DNA from 3 places in the Lentzea kristufekii genome. Region 2 is predicted to be linked to each of the others. Evidence: riboswitches for the same ligand, from Rfam matches in the RefSeq annotation. Region 2 holds a riboswitch; each other region holds the start of a gene.
What was found. A riboswitch is a leader RNA that binds a small molecule or an ion and turns the genes downstream of it on or off. The one in region 2 is predicted to bind S-adenosylmethionine.
Positions count from the first base shown of each region.

Region 1: linked by a shared signal. The riboswitch ahead of thrC (threonine synthase) and the one ahead of SK571_RS44045 (methionine ABC transporter ATP-binding protein) in region 2 are both predicted to bind S-adenosylmethionine.
Region 3: linked by a shared signal. The riboswitch ahead of SK571_RS01760 (aminotransferase class V-fold PLP-dependent enzyme) and the one ahead of SK571_RS44045 (methionine ABC transporter ATP-binding protein) in region 2 are both predicted to bind S-adenosylmethionine.

Region 1 covers NZ_JAXAVV010000013.1:245,315-252,480, reverse strand. Annotated here, with positions in the region: gene SK571_RS26775 (glycoside hydrolase family 3 N-terminal domain-containing protein) at 1-1,397, shown strand, start outside; gene rpsT (30S ribosomal protein S20) at 1,523-1,789, shown strand; gene SK571_RS26765 (hypothetical protein) at 1,888-2,697, shown strand; gene holA (DNA polymerase III subunit delta) at 2,710-3,687, opposite strand; SAM riboswitch class I at 3,766-3,909, shown strand; gene thrC (threonine synthase) at 3,921-5,177, shown strand; gene SK571_RS26750 (DNA internalization-related competence protein ComEC/Rec2) at 5,188-7,166, opposite strand, start outside.
Region 2 covers NZ_JAXAVV010000041.1:33,375-40,540, reverse strand. Annotated here, with positions in the region: gene SK571_RS44055 (MetQ/NlpA family ABC transporter substrate-binding protein) at 1-306, opposite strand, end outside; gene SK571_RS44050 (methionine ABC transporter permease) at 377-1,060, opposite strand; gene SK571_RS44045 (methionine ABC transporter ATP-binding protein) at 1,057-2,055, opposite strand; SAM riboswitch class I at 2,277-2,370, opposite strand; gene rsmA (16S rRNA (adenine(1518)-N(6)/adenine(1519)-N(6))-dimethyltransferase RsmA) at 2,459-3,289, opposite strand; gene SK571_RS44035 (transglycosylase family protein) at 4,257-5,666, opposite strand; gene SK571_RS44030 (TatD family hydrolase) at 5,969-6,763, opposite strand; gene metG (methionine--tRNA ligase) at 6,790-7,166, opposite strand, start outside.
Region 3 covers NZ_JAXAVV010000001.1:353,261-360,426, forward strand. Annotated here, with positions in the region: gene SK571_RS01740 (LysR family transcriptional regulator) at 1-310, shown strand, start outside; gene SK571_RS01745 (NAD(P)-dependent oxidoreductase) at 299-895, opposite strand; gene SK571_RS01750 (RluA family pseudouridine synthase) at 969-1,853, opposite strand; gene lspA (signal peptidase II) at 1,953-2,702, opposite strand; gene SK571_RS01760 (aminotransferase class V-fold PLP-dependent enzyme) at 2,726-4,057, opposite strand; SAM riboswitch class IV at 4,095-4,209, opposite strand; gene SK571_RS01765 (potassium/proton antiporter) at 4,548-6,026, opposite strand; gene SK571_RS01770 (M28 family metallopeptidase) at 6,149-7,081, shown strand; gene SK571_RS01775 (TetR/AcrR family transcriptional regulator) at 7,054-7,166, opposite strand, start outside.

The DNA of each region.
Region 1 (7,166 bases), on a different contig from region 2:
GCTCGGTCAACGGTGTGCCGGTGCACGCGTCGAAGTACATGTTGCAGACGCAGCTGCGCGACAAGATGGGCTTCAAGGGCGTCGCGGTCTCGGACTGGCAGGACATGAAGTACCTGGTGGACCGCCACAAGGTCGCGCCCGACTACAAGACGGCGATCGCGATGAGCGTCAACGCCGGTGTGGACATGGCGATGGAACCGTCGAACGCGGCCGAGTTCACGTCGTTGCTGCTGGCGAACGTGCGTGACGGTTCGGTGTCGCGCGGGCGGATCGACCAGGCCGTGCGGCGGGTGCTGAAGCTCAAGTTCGACCTCGGGCTGTTCGAGAAGCCGTACGTGGACCCGGCCAAGGCCGACGGCAACGTGGTGAACGTGGATCGGGACCTGGCGCGCAAGGCCGCCGCCGAGGGCACCGTGCTGCTGAAGAACGACGGCGTGCTGCCGCTGCCGACGTCCGCCAAGAAGATCGTCGTGACCGGTGAGACCGCGGACGACGTGCGTCGTCAGCTCGGTGGCTGGACCGTCGAGTGGCAGGGCGTGCCGGACGACTCGCCGTTGCCGCCGACCGCGACCGTGCTGACCGGTGTTCGCGAGGCTGTTCCCGGTGCGTCCGTCGTGCACGCTCCGACTCAGGCCGCGGCGGTGACTGAGGCGGACGGTGCGGACGCGGTGGTCGTCGTCCTGGGTGAGAAGCCCGGTGCGGAGGGTCCCGCCGACACGGAGAACCCGATGCTGACGGCCGAGCAGCAGGCGTGGGTGGACGCGGTGCAGGCGACCGGCAAGCCGGTGGTCGTGGTGCTGCTGACCGCGCGTCCGCAGGTGCTCGGTGCGGCGGCCGACGCGAACGCGCTGGTCGCGGGCTGGCTGCCGGGCAGCGAGGGTGGCCGGGCGATCGCCGACGTGCTGTTCGGCGCGGTGAACCCGAGCGGCAAGCTGCCGATCTCGTGGCCCAAGGCGCTGGGCGATCCGACGCTGACCTACGACCAGCTGCCGGGCGCGAACACTTCGGCGGGTGCGAAGTACGACCCGCTCTACGCGTTCGGGCACGGATTGTCGTACACGTCGTTCACGACCTCGGGGACCACGGTGTCCGTCGATCGTCGTGACGGCGTGGTGAAGTTCACGGTGGCGAACACCGGTACGCGTGCGGGCACCGCGGTGGTGCCGGTCTACGTGCGCCAGCCGGCCTCACCGGTGCTGACCCCGGACGCCCGGCTGGTGGGCTTCACCCGCGTGGAACTCGCTGCGGGGCAGTCGAAGCAGGTCGAGGTGTCGTTCAAGCTCTCGCAGCTGGCCCTGACCGTCGGCGACGTCGACGGTGACGGGCGCCGTGAGGTCGCCCGCGGTGGCTACGAGGCGGTGGTCGGTGCCGAGAAGGCCACCTTCACGGTGCGCTGAGCTGGCCTGATATCCTTCGTCGTCGTGAACGCGCGGCTCTCCGCCGTGGAGGAGACCTGGCCCTTGTGGCCGGTGCCGACATAGCGCGTCACGAACTCCGGTTTCGACAAGAAGGGTGATGTCGCATGGCGAACATCAAGTCCCAGCTCAAGCGGATCAAGACCAACGAGAAGGCTCGCCTTCGCAACAAGTCGGTCAAGTCGTCCCTGAAGACGGCCATCCGCAAGTTCCGCGAGGCTGCCGAGGCCGGTGACAAGGCGAAGGCCCTGGAGCTGCTGCAGGACGCGTCCCGCAAGCTCGACAAGGCCGCCACCAAGGGCGTCATCCACGCCAACCAGGCCGCCAACAAGAAGTCGGCGATGGCCCTGCGCGCGAACTCCCTCGAGGGCTGATCTCGCTCGTAGCGCTTCGAGCTTCTGCAAAGGGCTCCACCTCCTCCGGGAGGTGGAGCCCTTTCGCATGTGGCCTCGGGCACGGTAGGCGTAGCTCCATGGAATCGCTTGCGCGGATCGACTTCTTCGAGCTGCACGACCTCGACGGCACCCCGCCCGTGCTGCGGACCCTGCACACCGAGTCGATCATGACGATCTACCGGCTGACGGACGCCGCGCGCGAGTACTCACGGCCGCTGGCGCTGGCGTTGCGGTCGGGCGCGGACCACCGGATCGTCGATCTCTGCGCGGGTTCGGGCGGGCCGGTACCGCTGATACAGCGGCGGCTGCACGCGCAGGGCGTCCACACCCAGGTCACGCTGACGGACCTGGTGCCGAACGTGCCCGCGTTCGAGCGCGCCGCCGCCCGGAACCGGCGGCGGCTGCCCGACCCGTGCTGCTCGGTGGACCACGTGCCCACGTCCGTCGACGCCACGGACTGCCGGCTGGATGGGACGCGGACGATCTACGGCGCCTTCCACCACTTCCCGCCCGCGCTGGCCTCGCGCATGCTGCAGAACGCCGTCGACACCCGGCAGCCCATGGTCGTCGTGGACACCAAGCGGTCGTGGCTCTACGTGCTCGTCTTCCCGTTCTTCCTCACGCTGGCCGTGCTGCTCGCGGCACCGTTCCAGCGCAACCCCCTGCCGCGGTACCTGCTGCGGCTGGCGCTGACCTACGTCGTGCCGGTGCTGCCGTTCATGATGTTCTTCGACAGCGTCGTGTCGTTCCTGCGCATGTACGGGCGCGCGGAACTGCGGCGGATCGTCGACGGCCTGGACGGCACCGAGTCGTTCGAGTGGACGATCGGCGTCGAACCCGGCTTCACGGAAGCCCAGTACCTGATCGGGATCCCGCGCCGGGAGTGATCCGGCGGCAGGTCAGCGGCGGCTGTGCGCGGCCACGATCCGGAGCACGGCACGCTCCAGCGCGTAGTCGGCGTCGGCCGCCACGCCCTTCACGTCGGCGTTGAGCCCCGCGACCACCTGCATGGCGTCGGCGAGACCCGACTGGTCCCAGCCGCGGGACTGGGCCTGCGCCTTCTTGATCTTCCACGGCGGCATGCCGAGTGGCCCGGCCAGGCTGAACGGGTCGGCGCGGCCCACCGCGGACACCCGCGCGACCGTGCGCACCGCGTCCGCCAGCGCGTCCGCGACCAGCACGTGCGGCACGCCGAGCTGCATGGCCCAGCGCAACGCCTCCATGGCGCCCGCCCTGTCACCGACCACTGCCTTCTCCGCGACGGCGAACCCCGTCACCTCGGCCTTGCCCTGGTGGTAGCGGCGGATCTCCTCGACCGTCACCTTGCCGTCGGTGTCGGAGACGAGCTGCGACGAGGCCGCGGCGAGCTCGCGCAGGTTCGTGCCGACGGCGTCGATGAGCGTGGCGACGGCTTCGGAGTCGATCTTGCCGCCCGCACGCCGCACCTCGTTGCGCACGAACGCCTCGCGCTCGGCCTGCTTGGCGACCTTGCCGCACTCCGTGACCGCGGCGCCGGCCTTCTTCAGCTGTCCGGGCAGGTCCTTGGCGGCCTTGCTGCGGCCACCGCCCGTGTGCAGGACGACGAGCGTGACGCCGTCCGCGGGCGCCTTGACGTAGGAGAGCACCATGTCGGCGACCTCCTTGCTGATGTCCTGCCCGTTCTGCAGGACGATCACGCGACCCTCCGCGAACAGCGACGGACTCACCAGTTCGGCCAGCTCGGGAGGCGTGAGATCAGTCACCTGGACGCGGGTCAGGTCGGCGGTCGGATCGACCTCTCGTGCGGCCTCGAGAGCCGCCCGAACAGCACGTTCGACCAGCAACTCCTCCTCGCCGACGATGAGGTGCAGTGACTCCGGTGCGCTCACGCTCCGCATCTTCCCACGTCCCGGATCGTGGACGTCTGTGGATGCGCAACGGACTGTTGCCGTACGTTGGTGGCCACAACTGAACACCGCTCATCCAGAGGGGCAGAGGGAACGGCCCGAAGAAGCCCCGGCAACCGGCGTCAGCGCCATGTGCAGAGCCATGTGCTCAGCACCGCGCAGACGATCACGGTGCCAATTCCGACCCGTTCGATTTCGCGGGAAAGATGAGGAGATACCTCGCGATGACTGCTGTCACTGTGCCCACGAGCACGAAGTTCGACCTCGGCCCTGCCCGGGCACTGCTGTGCCGGGAATGTGGGAACGAAACCCCTCTCGCTCCTGAGTACGCCTGTCTCGAGTGTTTCGGGCCGCTGGAAGTGGCCTACGACTTCGGGAAGATCCGGCGCGAGGACATCGAGGCCGGCCCCAGGTCGATCTGGCGCTACCGCGGCCTCCTCCCCGTTCCGTCCACTGTGGAACAGCACCCGAACACCGATCCCGGCGGCACCCGCCTGGTCGAGGCCCACAACCTCGCCAAGGCCCTGGGCGTCCGCAAGATCTGGGTGAAGGACGACACCGGCAACCCCACGCACTCGTTCAAGGACCGCGTCGTCGGCGTCGCGCTCGCCGCCGCCCGCGAGCTCGGCTTCAAGGTGCTGGCCTGCCCGTCCACCGGCAACCTGGCGAACGCCGTCGCCGCGGCCGCCGCCCGTGCGGGCTGGAAGTCCGTCGTTCTCGTTCCCTCCAACCTCGAGCGCGCCAAGATCCTCATGAGCGCCGTCTACGAAGGCGCCCTGATCGCCGTCGACGGCAACTACGACGACGTGAACCGCCTCGCCCAGGAACTCGCCGCGGAGAACGAGGACTGGGCGTTCGTGAACGTCAACGTCCGCCCGTACTACGCGGAAGGCTCGAAGACGCTCGGCTACGAGGTCGCCGAGCAGCTCGGCTGGCGCCTGCCCGACCAGATCGTCGTGCCGATCGCCTCCGGCTCGCAGCTCACCAAGGTCGACAAGGCGTTCCGCGAACTCGGCCAGCTCGACCTCGTCGAAGCCACGCCGTACAAGGTGTTCGGCGCGCAGGCCACCGGCTGCTCGCCGATCTCCGCCGCGTTCAAGGCGGGCCACGACGTCATCCGCCCGGTCCGCCCGGACACGATCGCCCGCTCGCTGGCGATCGGCGCCCCGGCAGACGGCCCGTACGTGCTCGACGCGGTGCGCCGCACCAACGGCGCCATCGACGACGTCACCGACGAAGAGGTCGTCGAGGGCATCAAGCTGCTCGCCCGCACCGAGGGCATCTTCGCCGAGACCGCCGGCGGCGTGACCGTCGCGACGGCGAAGAAGCTCTTCGAGTCGGGCCAGCTCGACCCCGACGCCGAGACCGTGCTGCTGATCACCGGCGACGGCCTCAAGACCCTCGACGCGCTCGGCGACACGGTCGGCCCGCGCGCGACGGTCCCGCCGTCGGCCGAGGCCGTCATCAAGGCACTGGGTTAATCACCGCCGATCATCCCCTCTCCCGGCTCGGAGACGCGCTCGCGTCTCCGAGCCGTTTCACGTCTGATCCCTGGCCTCCGGGGCTCACAGGGAGATCGCGTCCGTCTTGAGCCAGCCCGTGCGCGGAAACCGTTGCAGGCCGTCCACCACGTGCGGCCCGACCGGCTCCACGGTCGCGCGCCACGCCACGATCCGTTGCGGCCACGGGGCTTCCGCCTTGAGCGCGTTGTAGTGGTAGTCGTGCCAGACGTCCGGCGCGACCCGCAGAGCGTCGTCGAACACGTGCTCCGCGACGAGGTCGTACGCCTCCTCCGGTGTCGCCGCCTTCGTCGGCGGCAGCACGTGCGTGGTCGCCGCCTTGTGCGTGATGGCGCGGGTGCCGTCTTCGAGCGTTTCGCAGATGTAGTAACCGAAATCGGGTTTCACCTCGTCGTGCGGCCACGGCGTCGCCGTGTAGTTCGTCTGCCACAGCGCCCACGCGAGGCCCGGCGTGCCGCCGGGAATCGGGTAACGCGCGTTGAACAACCTGACCCAGACCATCTCGTCTCCTTCGTACGATTCGGTTTCCCGGCAACACCGCCAGGTCGCCGTCCTTGTCCGTGCGCAACACCAACGCACCTCCCGTCCGCAGGACGTCGATGACGTGCGGACTCGGGTGCCCGTACCTGTTGCCCGCGCCGACGCTCACCAGCGCCACCCAAGGCCGCACGGCCTTGAGGAACGCGGGCAGTGAGTACCGCGAACCGTGGTGCGGCACCTTGAGCACCTCGGCGCTCAGGTCCCGCTCCCCCAGCAACGCCGCCTGGCCGGCCAGCTCGACGTCACCGGTGAGCAGCACCCGGCCCGCCCTCGTGTGCGCCCTGAGCACGAGCGAGTAGTCGTTCACCGTCGTGTTCTCGGCCTCGGCGATCGGCGGCCGCCTCGGTCCCAGCACCTCCAACTCCAGTCCCGGCAAGGCGAACCGCTCGCCCGCCTTCGGTTCCACGACCCGCACTCCGTGAGCGCGTGCCCGTTCGCCGACCTCCCTCCACGCCCAGGCGGGCTCCTTGAGCGGACCGACCGCGACTGCCCCCACCGCACGCCCGGTGAGCACGGCGTCGAGGCCGCCGACGTGGTCCGCGTGCAGGTGCGTCAGCACCAGCAGCGGAATCCGCTTGATTCCCAACGTCTTCAGGCACCGGTCGACCGCACCGGGATCGGGCCCGGTGTCGACCAGCACCGCCGTGTCGGCGTCGTCGGTCGCGAGGACCAGCGCATCGCCCTGGCCCACGTCGCAGTTGACGACCTTCCACCCGTCGGGCGGCCAGACCGGGGCCACAACTCTCAGCGGCACCAGCACCACGAACCCACCGACGAGCACCGCGACGACCAACGTCCGCGTCTTCTTGATCCGCAGCAACAACACGACCACCGCGGTCACCACCGTCAGCGCGAGCGCACCGGCCCAGCCGTCCGGCCACCCGACCGCCGCACCGGGCACGGCCGACGCCTGCCGCCCGACCGTGATCAGCCAGCCCACAGCGGGCCCGGCCACATGGGTGACGACCTCGGCCACCTGCGGCGAGAGCGGCGCGACGGCCGCCGCCAGCACACCCAGCACCGTCGCCGGTGCGACCACCGGCCCGGCGACGAGGTTGGCCACCACCGACACCAGGCTCACCTGTCCGGAGAGCCCGGCCACCACCGGAGCCGTGGCAAGGCTCGCGGCCATCGGCACGACAATCGCCTCGGCCAGCCCGTTCGGCACGCCACGCCGTTTGAGCGCCCGCGCCCACTTCGGCGCGACGAGCACCAACGCCGCCGTCGCCACCACGGACAACGCGAACCCCGGATCACCGCCCAGCCCCGGATCGTGCAACACCAGGACCAGTACCGCCGTCGCAAGGCTCGGCACCGCGGACCGTTGCCGGCCCATCACCAACGCCAGCAACGCGACGGCACCCATGACAGCTGCCCTGAGCACGCTCGGCTCCGGCCCGGCCAGGATGA
Region 2 (7,166 bases):
GTACAGGCCGAGCGGCTCGACGTGGACCGGCTGGACCCACTCGACCTTCGCGCCGCTCTCCTTCGTGAACGTCTCCAGGTACGGAACGGTCTGGAAGTAGTTGGCGTCGAGCGACCCGTCGACCAGCGCCGTGTTCGGCTGCACGTAGTCGGTGAACTCGACGACCTCGATCTTCAGACCCTTCTGCGCGGCGAGGTTGTCGGCCACGTACTTGAGGATCTGGGCGTGCGGGACCGGCGAGACGCCGACCTTCAGCGTGTCGGACGCGCTGGAACCACCTGACGAGCAAGCGGACAGAGCAGTCAAACCGGTCAAAGCTACTGCGATCAGGGCAGCACGAATACGCATGACGTTCCTTTTGAGAAATTGCTACGGGTCAGACGGAGGCGTGCCGGCGCCGGTCGGACGCACGGGCGGCACGGGTGAAACCGAACTGGATCACGGTGGTGAGCACGGCGAGCCACGCCACGGTGCTCCACAGGATCCGGTCGTTGAAGCGCTGGTAGCCCTCGCGGATGGCCAGGTCACCGAGGCCGCCGCCACCGATCACACCCGCCATCGCCGAGTACCCGATCAGGGCGATCACGGTGACGCCGATGGCGTTGATCAGCGCGGGCAGCGACTCGCGGATGAGCACGCTGCGCACGATCTTCAACGTCGAGGCGCCGGTCGTGATCGCGGCCTCGACCACGGTCACGTGCACCTCGGACAGGATGTTCTGCACGAGCCGCCCCACGAACGGGATCGCTCCCACGGCCAGCGGCACGATGACCGCCGTGCTGCCGATGGAGCCGCCGACGATGAGGCGGGTGACCGACGTGAGCGCGACGAGCAGCACGATGAACGGCATCGAGCGGCCCAGGTCGGTGACGAAGCTGAGGATCCTGTGCACCGCGGCGTTCGGCCGCAGCCCACCCTTGGCGGTGAGCTGCAGCCAGACTCCTGCGGGAACTCCGAAAACCGTGGCGATGACGGTCGCGACGCCGACCATGTAGAGCGTCTCGCCGGTGGCCTCGACGAGGAAGCCGACGACGTCGGACCAGGGTGTTGCAGACCTCACGCAGCTACTCCCTGGGGGCCCTTCAAGGACCTCTGCACGGAGCCGCCGGCCTCACCGATCCACTCCAGAGCGGAGTCCGAGCGCTCGCCGTTCAGGCCGAGCCGGAACCGCGCGACCGGCGTCTCGCCCAGCCGCGTGAGGCCGCCACCGACGATGTTCAGCTCGACGCCGAACCGGTGCGAGGCCTCGGGCAGCAGGGCGCCGACCGCGGCGAACCCGACGAGCACGATGTCCGCGACGCGGTCGTAGCTGCTCTCGTTGATCGGGTTGAGGTCGACGGCGGGCAGCAGCGCACTGCTCGTGCGGCTCGCGACGTCGTTGACCAGGTCGAGCACCTTGCCGTGTTCGACGACGCGGCCCTGCTCCAGCACGGCGACGTCATCGCAGATCTTCCGGACCACGCTCATGTCGTGCGTGACGACGAGCACGGTCACACCCAGCTCAGCGCGCGCACGGTCGAGCACGGTCAGCACGGAACCGGTGGTCTCCGGGTCCAGGGCGGACGTGGGCTCGTCGGCGAGGAGCACGGACGGGTTGGCGGCGAGGGCACGCGCCACGGCGATGCGCTGACGCTGCCCGCCGGACAGCTGGTCGGGGTACGAGGCGGCCTTGTCGGTGAGCCCGACGAGGTCCAGCAGCTCGCCCACACGGGTGCGGCGCTGCGGTCCGGGGACGCCCGCGGACTCCAGCGGCAGTGCGATGTTGCCGGCCGCCGTGCGCTGACGGAGAAGCGAATCCCCTTGCGGCACAACGCCGATCTGCCGGCGAGCGGCCCTGAGGGCCGACCCGTCGAGGCTGGTGATGTCGGTGCCGTCGACGCGGATCGCCCCGGAGTCGGGGCGCTCCAGCAGGGCGACGCAACGAGCGAGCGTCGACTTGCCGGCGCCACTCGGGCCGACCACGCCGAGCACGGTTCCGGCCTCGACGTCGAGGGTCACGCCGTTGAGGGCACTGACGCCCTGGAAGGACTTGGTGAGGTTTTCGACAGTGATCACGTCTGCTCCACGGCTGCGCGCGACGGCACACAGTCCGTTCGTGGCGGACGTGCGCGGTCGAAGGTTCTGCTCAGGTGTGTGCGCCACTCGTTGAATGAGTGCGCGTCAGAGGACTTTGAGAAGGCGCCCTAGACGAGTTGGCGACGACATGCAGAAGACGAGCGACGGCACTGGTCGATGACTCGACGGCGCGTCAGCATTCGCACGGTACCCATGGTGCTCCTCCATCGGTCCTGGCGTTAGCACCTGCCCGCATCCAGCGGGTGGTTGCTGCGACGTCGTAGAGCCAGGTCTCTCAGTCGCTCCGGATGGCAAGTAGCAGTCAACCGGACGGACGTTCGGTTGCGCAAGCCAAAACCGGATTCGTTCGACAGATCACACTGTTGGCCGAAGGATCCCCGGCCTAGACCTCGGCGATCCGGATGAAGTCGATCACGCTCAGCTGCTCGCCCCTGACCTGGGGATCGATGCCCGCTTTCTCGAGCAGTTCGTCGATGTTCCCCGGGTTGCCGGCCCAGCCCTTGAGCGCGGCCCGCAACGTCTTGCGGCGCTGGGCGAACGCGGCGTCGACGATCTGGAAGAGCTTCTTCCGATCCACTGTGGACAGCGGCTTTTCGTGACGCTGGAAGGAAACAAGGCCGGAGTCGACGTTGGGCGCAGGCCAGAACACGTTCTTGCCGACCGCGCCGGCCTTCTTCGCCTCGGCGTACCAGGCGAGCTTCACGCTGGGGACGCCGTAGATCTTGTTGCCGGGCTTGGCGGCCATGCGGTCGGCCACCTCCGCCTGCACCATCACCAGACCCTTTTGCAGGCTGGGAAGTTCGGCCAGGAGGTGCAGCACCACCGGGACCGCGACGTTGTACGGCAGGTTCGCGACGATCGCGGTGGGTTGCGCCGGCAGGTCCTCTTGGGTGACTTTCATGGCGTCCTTGAGGACGACGTGGAGTTTGCCGGCGTTCTCCGGGTCCATCTCCTGGACCGTTTGCGGGAGGCGGTGTGCCAGTGGGGGATCGATTTCGACCGCTACGACCTTGCTGGCATTGGGGAGCAGGGCGAGCGTCAGGGAGCCCAGGCCTGGGCCTACCTCCAGGACGATGTCGTCCTCGGTCAGGCCTGCTGCAGTGACGATCTTGCGGACGGTGTTGGGGTCGTGCACGAAGTTCTGGCCCAGCTTCTTGGTTGGGCGGATGTCCAGCTCTGCGGCTAGACGGCGGACTTCGGCAGGTCCCAGCAGGCTCACTTGGGCATTCTCGCAGGCTTGGTGGTGGAGGGGTGGGCTGGGACCTCTCCGGGTGGGCTTGGGGTGGGGGTGCCGGGTCGGGTTGCGTTGGCTTGGTCGCGTTCCGGCGGGGTGGTCGCCTTGCGGGGGCGGGCGGGTTGGCACCGTGCGGGTCGGCTTGCGTGGGCTGGCGCCGGTTCCAGCGGGGTGGGTCGCCAATGCGCTCGGGTCGCCTTGCGTGGGTGGCTGGGCGGGCAGTACCGGGCCGGTGCCGGTCATCGCCGCTTCGCGTCGATAGCGATTGGGGCTTGACCTTGAGCCTCTGGCGGGATGCTGTGACGGCCGGAAAAGGGCCGGGCTGAAAAGCGCCCGGCCGTGCCCATGAGGGGAGCATCCCGCCCACTCAAGGTCAAGCCCCAATCGCAGTGCGGTGGTTGCGTCACCACCGCTTGACCAGCAGACCTAGGTTCACACGCCTCGGCTTCGCCATTGCCTTGGGCGGAAGGGTGGCTCGGCTTCGCCGTTGCCCTTCGCGCGTGGAGGGACGCCTCGGCTCCGCCGTTGCGTTGGATGGCAGGGTGACTCGGCTACGCCGTTGCCCTGGCGCCTGGCGGGACGCCTCGGCCCCGCCATTGCGGTTGGCGGCAGGGTGGCGCGGCTACGCCGTCGCCCGTTGCGTGCGGAGGGACGCCTCGGATTCGCCAGTGCCATGGGCGAGAGGGTGGCTTGGCGGTCGGCCTGCGTGATGCCTGCATGCCGCATCCGCACGCCGCATCTCGCCCGTCGTTTGTTCCACCGTGCTCTGCCACACCCCGTCAGGTGCTCGCCGATACCCGCCCCGGCCACGTCGCGTCCGGTGCTCGCCCGCTACCGCTCTGCCGCATCTCGTCCAGTTCGGCGGATCTCGACGTGAGCGGCCCGGCAACGACTGGGGCCGCCCGTGGCGAACCAGGGCGGCCTCAGTCAGGGGACGGAGAGAGGTTTACGGCAGGCCGAGCTTCGCGCGGCAGCCCGGCCAGGCGCCGTACGTGCCGCCTGCGCGGTCGCGCAGCTTGGTGGCCACGGCGATCTGCTGTTCGCGGGTTGCCTGGTGCGGGAGCGAGGCGTAGGCCTGGCCGCCGTGTGCTGCCCAGGTGCTGGCCGAGAACTGGAGGCCGCCGTAGTAGCCGTTGCCGGTGTTGATGGCCCAGTTGCCGCCTGCTTCGCACTTGGCGAGGCGGTCCCAGACTTCGCCGTCGGGCAGCGGCTTGGTGCCCACGGTGATCTTCTTGGGCTTCGGCTCCTTGGTGATCTTGCCGCCGATCTTCTCGCGGCTGATCTCCTTGCCGTTCTTCACCGTCACGCGGTAGGTGCTGGTCTGCTCGCCCGGGGTGCCGGGGTCGGTGACGGTCTGCTGGCCCGCGGTCATGTTCGGGTCGTTCGTCTTCTCGACCGGCGGGGCGACCGGCTCGTTCACGTTGATGACCGTGACGCCGGTGCGGGAGATGTAGACCTCGGCGCCCGTGGCCAGCTTGACGTCCGTGCCCGAGGCGACGGCGTCTTCCGGGCCGAGGGAGAGGTTCTCGCTCTTGAGCAGCTCGTCGACGGTCAGTGCGGTCGTCTGGACCTCGCGGACCGGGTTCGCGCCGTCGAACAGCTTGATGTTCTTGCGGGTCTTGACCTCGACGCTCATGCCCTCGAGGGGCACGTCGTGCGAGCCGGGGGCCGACATCCAGGCGCCTTCGAGCGGCACGCCGAGCTGCTTGGCGGCCTCCTCGACGGTGACGGAGCGGACCCAGTCCTCGCGGGCCTGGCCGTCGATGCTCATCTTGAGCAGGCGGCCGCGGTCGAGGCTGATCTTGCCGCCGTCGGAGATCGGGGCGTTCAGCGACGGGGACAGGGCGTCGTGCTCACCGACGACGATCCCTTCCTCCGCCAGGACCTCGCCGACCGTGCCCTCGTACGAGTGGACGGTCTGCATCGCGCCGTCGACCTCGACGGTCAGCGACTTGTCCATCGCCATGGCGGTCACGCCGCCACCGGAGATCGACACGAGGACCGCGGCGACGGTGCCCTTGAGGAAGCGGCGCTTCCACGTCGAGGCTGCCTTGACGAGGACCTGCGGGTCGTTGAGCTCTTCGTCCTCCGACGGGAGGACGAGCGGCGGCATGATCGTCGTCTCGGCGTTGATGAGACGGATCAGCTCGTCGACGTCGACGTTGGCCGAGGCGAGCAGGTCGTCGGCGTCCGGGCCGAGCACCTCGAGCACGTCCGCGGGCGTGATGGTCAGCGCACCGGCGGGGAAGCTCGGGTGGGGGTCGGCGACGTCAACGGCCGTGCCGCCGACAGGCGTGAACCAGTCGGTGTCGTCGTTGAAGTCGTACGGAGCAGCAGCTCTGTCGCTACCAGACAAGGGTCGATACCTCCATTGCGGAAGCTGTGAGGCCACCGCACAGTTGGCGTTGACAAGATCATTCGAGTTGGAGCTCGAAGGTTCCCGGCAACTCCTCCTACGTGGTCTCGCTTCTTCGCGCTTCTGGCTTCGGTCCCGCCCCGACTGCGGGCGTGCTCCGAACCGACAAGGTCGGCTCAGGTGGCACGGTCACGGGACAGTAACGGGGTAGCCGACGTTGCGCAAACACCCCCGCCAATGTTGTGACCTCAGTCACCCCATGGAGGTAGGAACCCTTTGCTCCGTTCGCTCTAAGTCGCATTTCAGTGGTCAAGCCCGAACACTCGTTGAGCAGTACGGGTGACGGCGACGCAGAGTTCAGAAAGATCTTCGCCACGCAGCGTAGCGAGATCGCGAACTGTGTAATTCACACAATAGGGTTCATTTGGGCGCCCACGATACGGATGGGGCGTCAGGAACGGCGCGTCCGTCTCGACCAGGAGCTGATCTTGCGGCACGAGCACCGCCGCTTCCCGCAGCGCACGGGCGTTCTTGAACGTCACCGGGCCCGCGAACGACAGCACGTACCCCGCGTCGACGCACTGCCGGGCGAAGTCCGCGTCGCCGGAGAAGCAGTGGAACACCACAGTGGACGGTGCGCCCTCGGCGTCGAGGATCTTGAGGATGTCCTCGTGCGCGTCCCTGTCGTGGATCATCAACGGCTTCCCGACGCGCTTGGAAAGGTCGATGTGCCAACGGAAAGCCTCGTGCTGGGAGGCCGGCGGCGAGTAGTCCCAGTAGTAGTCCAGACCGGTCTCGCCGATCGCGACCACGCGGGGCAGAACGGCCAGCCGCTCCAGTTCGGCCTTCTCCTCGTCACCGAACGATGAGGTGCGCGTCGGGTGCACGGCCACAGCTGCGTAGACCCGAGGGTCCCAAGTGGACGCCTCGGCGGCCCACTGCGCGGCCTTCAGGTCATCCGCGACCGTGATCACGTGCGAGACGCCGGCGGCCTCTGCCCGATCGAGCAGGACCGCCACGTCCGCGGCGTTGGAGGCACCACACGCGTCGAGGTGCGTGTGGGCGTCGATCACCGGTGCCGGAAGAGCTTCCGGCACCGGCGGTCGTTCGCGCTTGTCCGCCACTAGTCGGTGACGATCGGAGCCCACTCGGGCCCGGTCTCGCCCAGCTTCGCGTCGAGCTTTCCGAACAGCGGCGACGGCTTCTGCAGCGGCCGGCCGACCTCGAGCGGCGTGGACTCCCACTTGGCCTGCTCACCGGCGTAGTCGCCGGTCAGCACCGGGTACGAGCGCTCGGGGATGTCCAGGTCGGTGACCTCGGTCATCTCCGGCTGTGCGGCCCACACGCCCGTGCCGCCCAACGCCTCGTGGATCTTCTGCGCCGAGTGCGGCAGGAACGGCGTCATCAGCGTGTTCGCGTCCTGCACGACCTGCAGCGCCGTGTGCAGCACCGAGTCGCGGCGGTCCAGGTCGTCCTTGAGCTTCCAGGGCTCCTGGTCGG
Region 3 (7,166 bases), on a different contig from region 2:
CGGCCGGCTGACCGCTCCGATCGATGACCTGCTGGCCGCGGAAGGGTTGCGGCGCAAGGTGATCGCGACCGTGGCGACGGTGCACTCGGCGGTGCAGATCGCGGCCGCGAGCGATGCCCTGGTCACCACCACGGCGATCTTGTGCCGGCCGTTGATCGAGGCGTTCGGGCTGGTCACCCGGCCGCTGCCCACCGAGTCGCCGGAAGCGCCGATCAACTGCAACTGGCACCAGCGCTACGACTCCGACCTCGCCCACGCGTGGCTGCGCGACCAGGTGCGGACGATCGTTCCCGACGTTCTAGCCCGCTAGTGGCAGGGCGACCGCGCCGGAAAAGCGCGGGGCCTCGGCCTCGTCGAGCATCGCGGCGGCGACGGTCTCCCGGCTGACCTCGGCCCCGAGGTCGAACGGCGGCGCGGCGTCCAGGCCGACGGTGCGGCCGGGGCCTGCCGGTTCGTCGGTGAGCACCCCGGCGTGGAAGACCGTGCCACCGGCGGCGAGGACGGCGTTGTCGGCCTCGACCTTGTCCGGGATGCGGTCGCCGAGGAACTTCCACAGCACGGCGGCGCCCTCGCCCGCCGCCTCGGCCGACGCGCCCGTTCCGTAGGTGCCGAGCCAGATGATCCGGCGCGGCCCGGCGGCGATCACCGCCTTGGCCCCGTCCGTGAGCACACCGGGGCGGTCCGTGCCCAGGCCGGACAGGACGACGGTGTCCGGGTCGACGACGATCGAGGCCGGATCGCTCACGTCGCCCGCGACCTTGCGCAGGTTCGGGTGGTCGAGGGCGATCCGTCGCGGGTCGCGGGCGATCGCGGTGACGGTGTGGCCGCGCTCCACCGCCTGGCGGGTGAGGGCGTGACCGGTCCGGCCTGAGGCCGCGAGAATTGTCAGGTGCATGCAGAAAACGCTATTGAGCACACCGGTTAACATCAAGTGCAACCTCGTCAACCGGTGATTTACCCAGACGCAATCAGCCTTCTTCGCGCAGCTTCTCCAGCGAGATGGCCAGGTCGTCCGGGTACTCCGACGTGTACGACACCCACTGCCCGTCCGCCGGGTGGTGGAACCCGAGCTGACGCGCGTGCAACCACTGCCTCGTCACGCCGAGCCGCTTGGCCAGCGTCGGGTCGGCCCCGTACGTCAGGTCGCCCACGCACGGGTGGTGCAGCGCCGAGAAGTGCACACGGATCTGATGCGTGCGCCCGGTCTCCAGGTGCACCTCGACGAACGACGCCGCGCGGAACGCCTCGATCACCTCGTAGTGGGTGATGGACGGCTTGCCGTCCTGCATCACGGCGAACTTGTAGTCGTGCTTGGGGTGGCGGTCGATCGGAGCGTCGATGGTGCCCTTGATCGGGTCCGGGTGGCCCTGCACGATCGCGTGGTAGACCTTGTCGACGGTCCGCTCTTTGAAGGCGTGCTTCAGAGCCGAGTACGCGGACTCGGACTTCGCGACCACCATCACGCCGGTCGTGCCGACGTCGAGCCGGTGCACGACGCCCTGGCGCTCGGCGGCTCCGGACGTGGCGACGCGGTGGCCACCGGCGAGGAGCCCGCCGACGACGGTCGGCCCGGTCCAGCCCGGCGACGGGTGTACGGCGACCCCGACGGGCTTGTCGACGACGATGATGTCGTCGTCCTCGTGGATGATCTTCAGACCCTCGACGGGGATCGCCTGGACGGTGATCGGCTGCGGCGGCGCCGGCAGCGTGATCTCCAGCATCGACCCGGCGGTGAGCCGGTCGGACTTGCCGACGACCCGGCCGTCGACCAGCACGTCGTCGGCGTCGGCGATGGACGCGATGACGGTGCGGGACAAGCCGAGCAGCTTCGCGAGACCGGCGTCGACGCGCATGCCGTCCAGACCGTCGGGAATGGGCAGCGTTCGGTATCCGCTCACGCGGGGCCTCGACCTTCTTCTTCTTGCAGAACCTGCTGAAACTACCAGGAGCGGCTACTTCGACTCCTGCAGACCGTCCTGCTCCACGAGCGGCTCGGCGTTCTTGTGGACGGTGCCGTCGTAGTCGTGCTGCAGCAGCGCCAGAACGATGATCGTCACACCACCGCCGACGATCGCCATGTCGGCGACGTTGAACACCGGCCACACCTGGCCGTACGGGTCGAACAGCGACAGGAAGTCGACCACGTGGCCGCGCATCGGGCCCGGCTCGCGGAAGAGCCGGTCGGCGAGGTTGCCGACGGCACCACCCAGCACCAGGCCGAGGCCGACGGCCCAGCCCTGCGAGCGGAGGTTGCGCGAGATCCAGACGATGAACCCGGCGACGCCGAACGCGATCAGCGCGAGGATCCACGTCATGCTCTCCGCCATGCCGAACGCGGCGCCGGGGTTGCGGACGAACGTCAGGTAGAGCACGCCACCGAACAGCTTGATCGGATCGGCGCCCTCGAGGAACGCGACGGACACGACCTTGGTGAGCACGTCGAGGGCCAGCACGCCGGCCGCCAGGATCGCGAGGATCTTCGTCCTCGGTTCCGGCAGCGAACCGGAGATCGAACCGGCGATGGAGAACTCGTCGTCGTCCTCCGCCTTCGCGGGGGACTCCGCGGGTTTCTCCCCCGCGTCCGGCTCCTCGACCACGATCGCGGGCGTCGCGACCGTCTCCGGGTCGCTGACCTGCGCTTCCGCCGGCTTGTCAGCGACCTCCCCGGAGGCTTTCTCCTCGGCCTTGGACTCGTCACTCACCAGGTCATTGTCCACTACAGGGACTACGCGAGGAACGGCGGCAGGGTTCGGTTGTCGTCCTGCGGCACCCAGCGGCCGTCGCGCTGCTCGTAGGTCCACTTCGGACCCTCGGTGACCAGGGTGCGCAGCGCGGCGATCAGACGATCGACGTGCTCGGCCGTCGTGCCGAGTCCGATCGACGCGCGCACGGCACGTTCCTCGTGCGATCCGGCCTGCTTGACCAGACGCCCCACGATCACGTGCGCGCAGAACGCTCCGTCGCGCACACCGATGCCGTACTCGGCGGACAGCGCCGCCGCGAGGAAGCCCGCGTCGAAGCCCGAGATCGTGAAGCTCACGACGCCGACCTTGTCCGCGTCGGCCAGGATCGCCAGCTCGCGGAAGCCGGGGATGGTGCGCAGGCCGTTCTGCAGGCGGGTCAGCAGTTCCTGCTCGTGCGCGACGGTCTGCTCCCAGTGCCGCGACAGGATCTCGCAGGCCGCGGCCAGCGCGTGCACGCCGACGACGTTCGGGCTGCCGGCCTCGTGCCGCTCGGGCACCGCGGACCAGGCCACGCCGAGGCGGTCGCCGTGGTCGGTCACCTTCGACGTGGCACCGCCACCGACCAGGTACGGCTGGGCCTGCTGCAGCCAGTCCGCGCGGCCGACCAGCACACCCGCGCCGAACGGCGCGTAGATCTTGTGTCCGGAGAACGCGATGTAGTCGACGCCCAGCTCACGGGCGTTGATCGGACGGTGCGGGGCGAGCTGCGCGGCGTCGAGCGCGATGCGCGCGCCGTGGCGGCGGGCGACCTTCGCGAGCTCGGCGACCGGCCACAGCTCCCCCGTGACGTTGGACGCCCCGGTGACGATCACGAGCCGAGGGCCGACCGGGGCGGCGGCCAAAGCCCGGTCCAGTGCAACCACTGCAGCACCGGACGAAGACGGAGCGGGAACACGCTGAACGTTCGGACCGCGCCACGGCAGCAGCGCCGCGTGGTGCTCGCTGTCGAACAGCACGACGGCGGTGTTCTTGGGAACGCTGCGCGCCAACAGGTTCAGCGAATCCGTGGTGTTGCGCGTGAAGACGACGGCGTCGGAGGAGTGCGCCCCGACGAACCTGCGGATGCGGTCGCGGGCCTGCTCGTAGACGCGGGTCGAGACCTGCGAGGCGAACCCGGCGCCGCGGTGCACGCTGGCGTACCAGGGCAGCAGCTCGTCGACGGCGTCGCGGACCTCCTGCAGACAGGGCGCCGATGCCGCGTGATCGAGGTTGGCGTAGGTGACGCGCTCTCCGGTGACCAGGGGAACACGCAGGTCGGCGCCGACGACAGCCGGAACGGAAGTGGTGGTTCCAGGGGTGATCGCGAGCGTCATCGAGCTGCCTCCGAGGCCAGGGGCCCCGCCCAGCGAAGGCCCGCGCTTGACCGGCGCCCCACGCGCCGGACCAGGTCCTCACCAAGGGCACCCCACCGCGGTTGGAGGGTTGCCGGCCAGCAAGCTTGGGCTTGACGCTGGCTCTCATGACCTGCCGACGACGTTAGCGGAGGGTGACACTCCCGTCGACACCCGATTCACATGCTGAGAAGCCTCGGAGACCGACTAGTAGAGCGTCGCGGCTTAGCTGTGCTGCGTTGAGTCGCGCACGGGGCTGGGCGGCCTGGTCGGTCGTTACCGAAGCCCGGATGGTCGCGCGCTCACGCACGTCGCCGCCGAGTTGGCGGCAGAAAACTGCCGGCGCAAACGTTTGCTGATCACCCCAACTACCGCCAACCGCGCAGGTGACAGCCATGAGAGCGCGATCTTCATGATCGAAAATCAGCAACCTGCCGCCATCGCTATCCCAAGAGATAGCCGCGACGCTCTACTAGTCGCCGGTCTCGCCCTTCCACCTGGCGTAGCGGCCGGCCCTGTCGACGGCACGTACGCGCCGCTCAGCAGCGTCACGCACCTCTTCGGTGGTGACGATGAGCAACTGGTCGTCCGTCTGCAGCCTGGTCGTCGGTTGTGGCGTGAAACTCTTCCCCGAGCGCACCACGAGGCTGACCGTGGCTCCGGTCGGCAGCCGCAGTTCGGACATGTAGACGCCGTGCAGCTTCGACCCGCGCTGGATGTGCACCTGCAGCAGTTCGGCCCCGAGCTCGTCGAGCGGCGAGGCGTCGACCTGGACCTCCTGCGCCTCCCCCGCCTTCACCAGCCCGAGCCGCCGCGCGAGGAACGGCAGCGTCGTGCCCTGCACCACCGTCAGCACGATGACCAGCAGGAACACCACGTCGACCAGCTCGCGGGCACCCTCGACGCCCTGGATCAGCGGGATCAGCGCGAACACGATCGGCACCGCGCCGCGCAGCCCCGACCAGGAGAGGAACGCCTGTTCCCGCCAGGGCACCTTGAACGGCAGCGAGGCGAGGACCACCGACAGCGGCCGGGCCACGAACGTCAGCACCACGCCCGCGACCAGCGCGGGGAACAGCACGTCGAGCAGGCGCGACGGCGAGGCGTAGAGGCCGAGCAGCACGAAGAGCCCGATCTGGGCGAGCCAGCCGAGGCCCTCGGCGAACGAGAGGGTGTCGGCGCGGTGCGGCAGGCGGGCGTTGCCGAGGACCAGCGCGGCGACGTACGTGGCGAGGAATCCGGAGGCGTGCAGGAGGTCGCCGGCCGTGTAGGCCATGACGCACACCGCCACCGTGGCGAGCGGGTACAGACCGGTGGAGGGCAGCGCCGCGCGTCTGAGCCCGGCCCCGCCGAGGTACCCGAGGGCCACGCCGATGAGCGCCCCCGCGCCCAGTTCGTAGATCACCAGCAGTGGCGCGGTCCAGGAGATCTGGTCCGAGGAGGCCAGCAGCACCACGGCGATGTAGACCGGCGCGTCGTTGAGGCCGGACTCCAGTTCTAGTGCGCCCGTGAGCCGTGCGCCGACGCCTAATGAGCGCAGGACGCTGAAGACGGCGGCGGCGTCGGTGGACGACAGGACCGCGCCCCACAGCAACGCCATCCGCCAGTCGAGGCCCAGCAGGAAGTGCAACGCCGTTCCGGTCACCGCCACGCTCACCGCGACGGCCACTGTGGACAGTGCGACGCCCAGCCGCAGGGAGGACCTCACCGCGCTCCAGCGGGTGGTGATGCCGCCCTCGGTCAGGATCAGCACCAGCGCCGCGATGCCGAGGGACTGGGTGAGGTCGGCGTCGTCGAACCTGATGCCGACGACGGACTCGCCGAGGACCACGCCGATGCCCAGGTACAGCAGGAGTGAGGGCAGGCCGAGGCGAGTCGACACCCGCACCGCGATCACGGAGATCAGCAGTACGGCAGCGCCGATGCCCAGAACGACCGTGACGTCACCCACCTGGACCATTCTGGTTGATCACCACCGATTCCGACGAATCCGACTATCGCCTCTACCGGGCTCATGCACGGAGGAGCATGTTGATCAGTGGCTCAATCCCTAACCCTGCACGGAGTTGAACCATGAGGATCCTGATCGCGCTGGCGGCCGCCTTGATGGTGACCGGAGCGACCACTGCGCAAGCGGCGGCACCCGCGGCTCTCGCCGCACCGAACATCAACGTCGCGAACGTCCAAGCACACCTCAACCAGTTCCAGTCGATCTCCAACGCCAACGGCGGCAACCGCGCACACGGACGACCGGGGTACCTGGCCTCGATCAACTGGGTGAAGAGCAAGCTCGACGCGGCCGGCTTCGCGACGCGCGTGCAGTCGTTCACCTACAACGGCGCCACCGGCTACAACCTGATCGCGGACTACCCCGGCGGCGACCTGAACAACGTCGTCATGCTGGGCGGCCACCTCGACAGCGTCACGGCGGGCCCCGGCATCAACGACAACGGCACGGGCTCCGCGTCGATCCTGGAGGTCGCCCTCCAGATGACGGCCACCGGCTTCCGGCCGACCAAGCACGTGCGGTTCGGCTGGTGGGGCGCGGAGGAACTCGGGCTGCGCGGCTCGACGTTCTACGTGAACTCCCTGTCCACGACCGAGCGGTCGAAGATCAAGTCGTACCTGAACTTCGACATGACCGGCTCGCCGAACCCCGGCTACTTCGTCTACAGCGCCTCCGGTCAGCCCTCCGGTTCGCTGGCGCTGCAGCAGTCGTTGCAGGCGGGCTTCCAGTCGAAGGGCGTCGCGACCGAGCTGACCAGCGTCGGCGGCCGCTCCGACCACGCGGCGTTCGCCCGCTCGGGCATCCCGGTCGGCGGCACCTTCACCGGCGCCGAGGGCATCAAGACCTCGGCCCAGGCGCAGAAGTGGGGCGGTACGGCCGGCCAGGCCTACGACCGCTGCTACCACCGCTCCTGCGACACCACGTCCAACGTCAACGCCACGGCGCTCGACCGCAACGCGGACGTCATCGCTCACACGTTGTGGGCCGTCGCGTCCTGATCTGATTTCTGCGTGAGCACCTGCACGGCCTCGTCGAGCACCGGTTCGACGAGGCCGGGCAGGGTCGCCCACATCTGCACCTGCC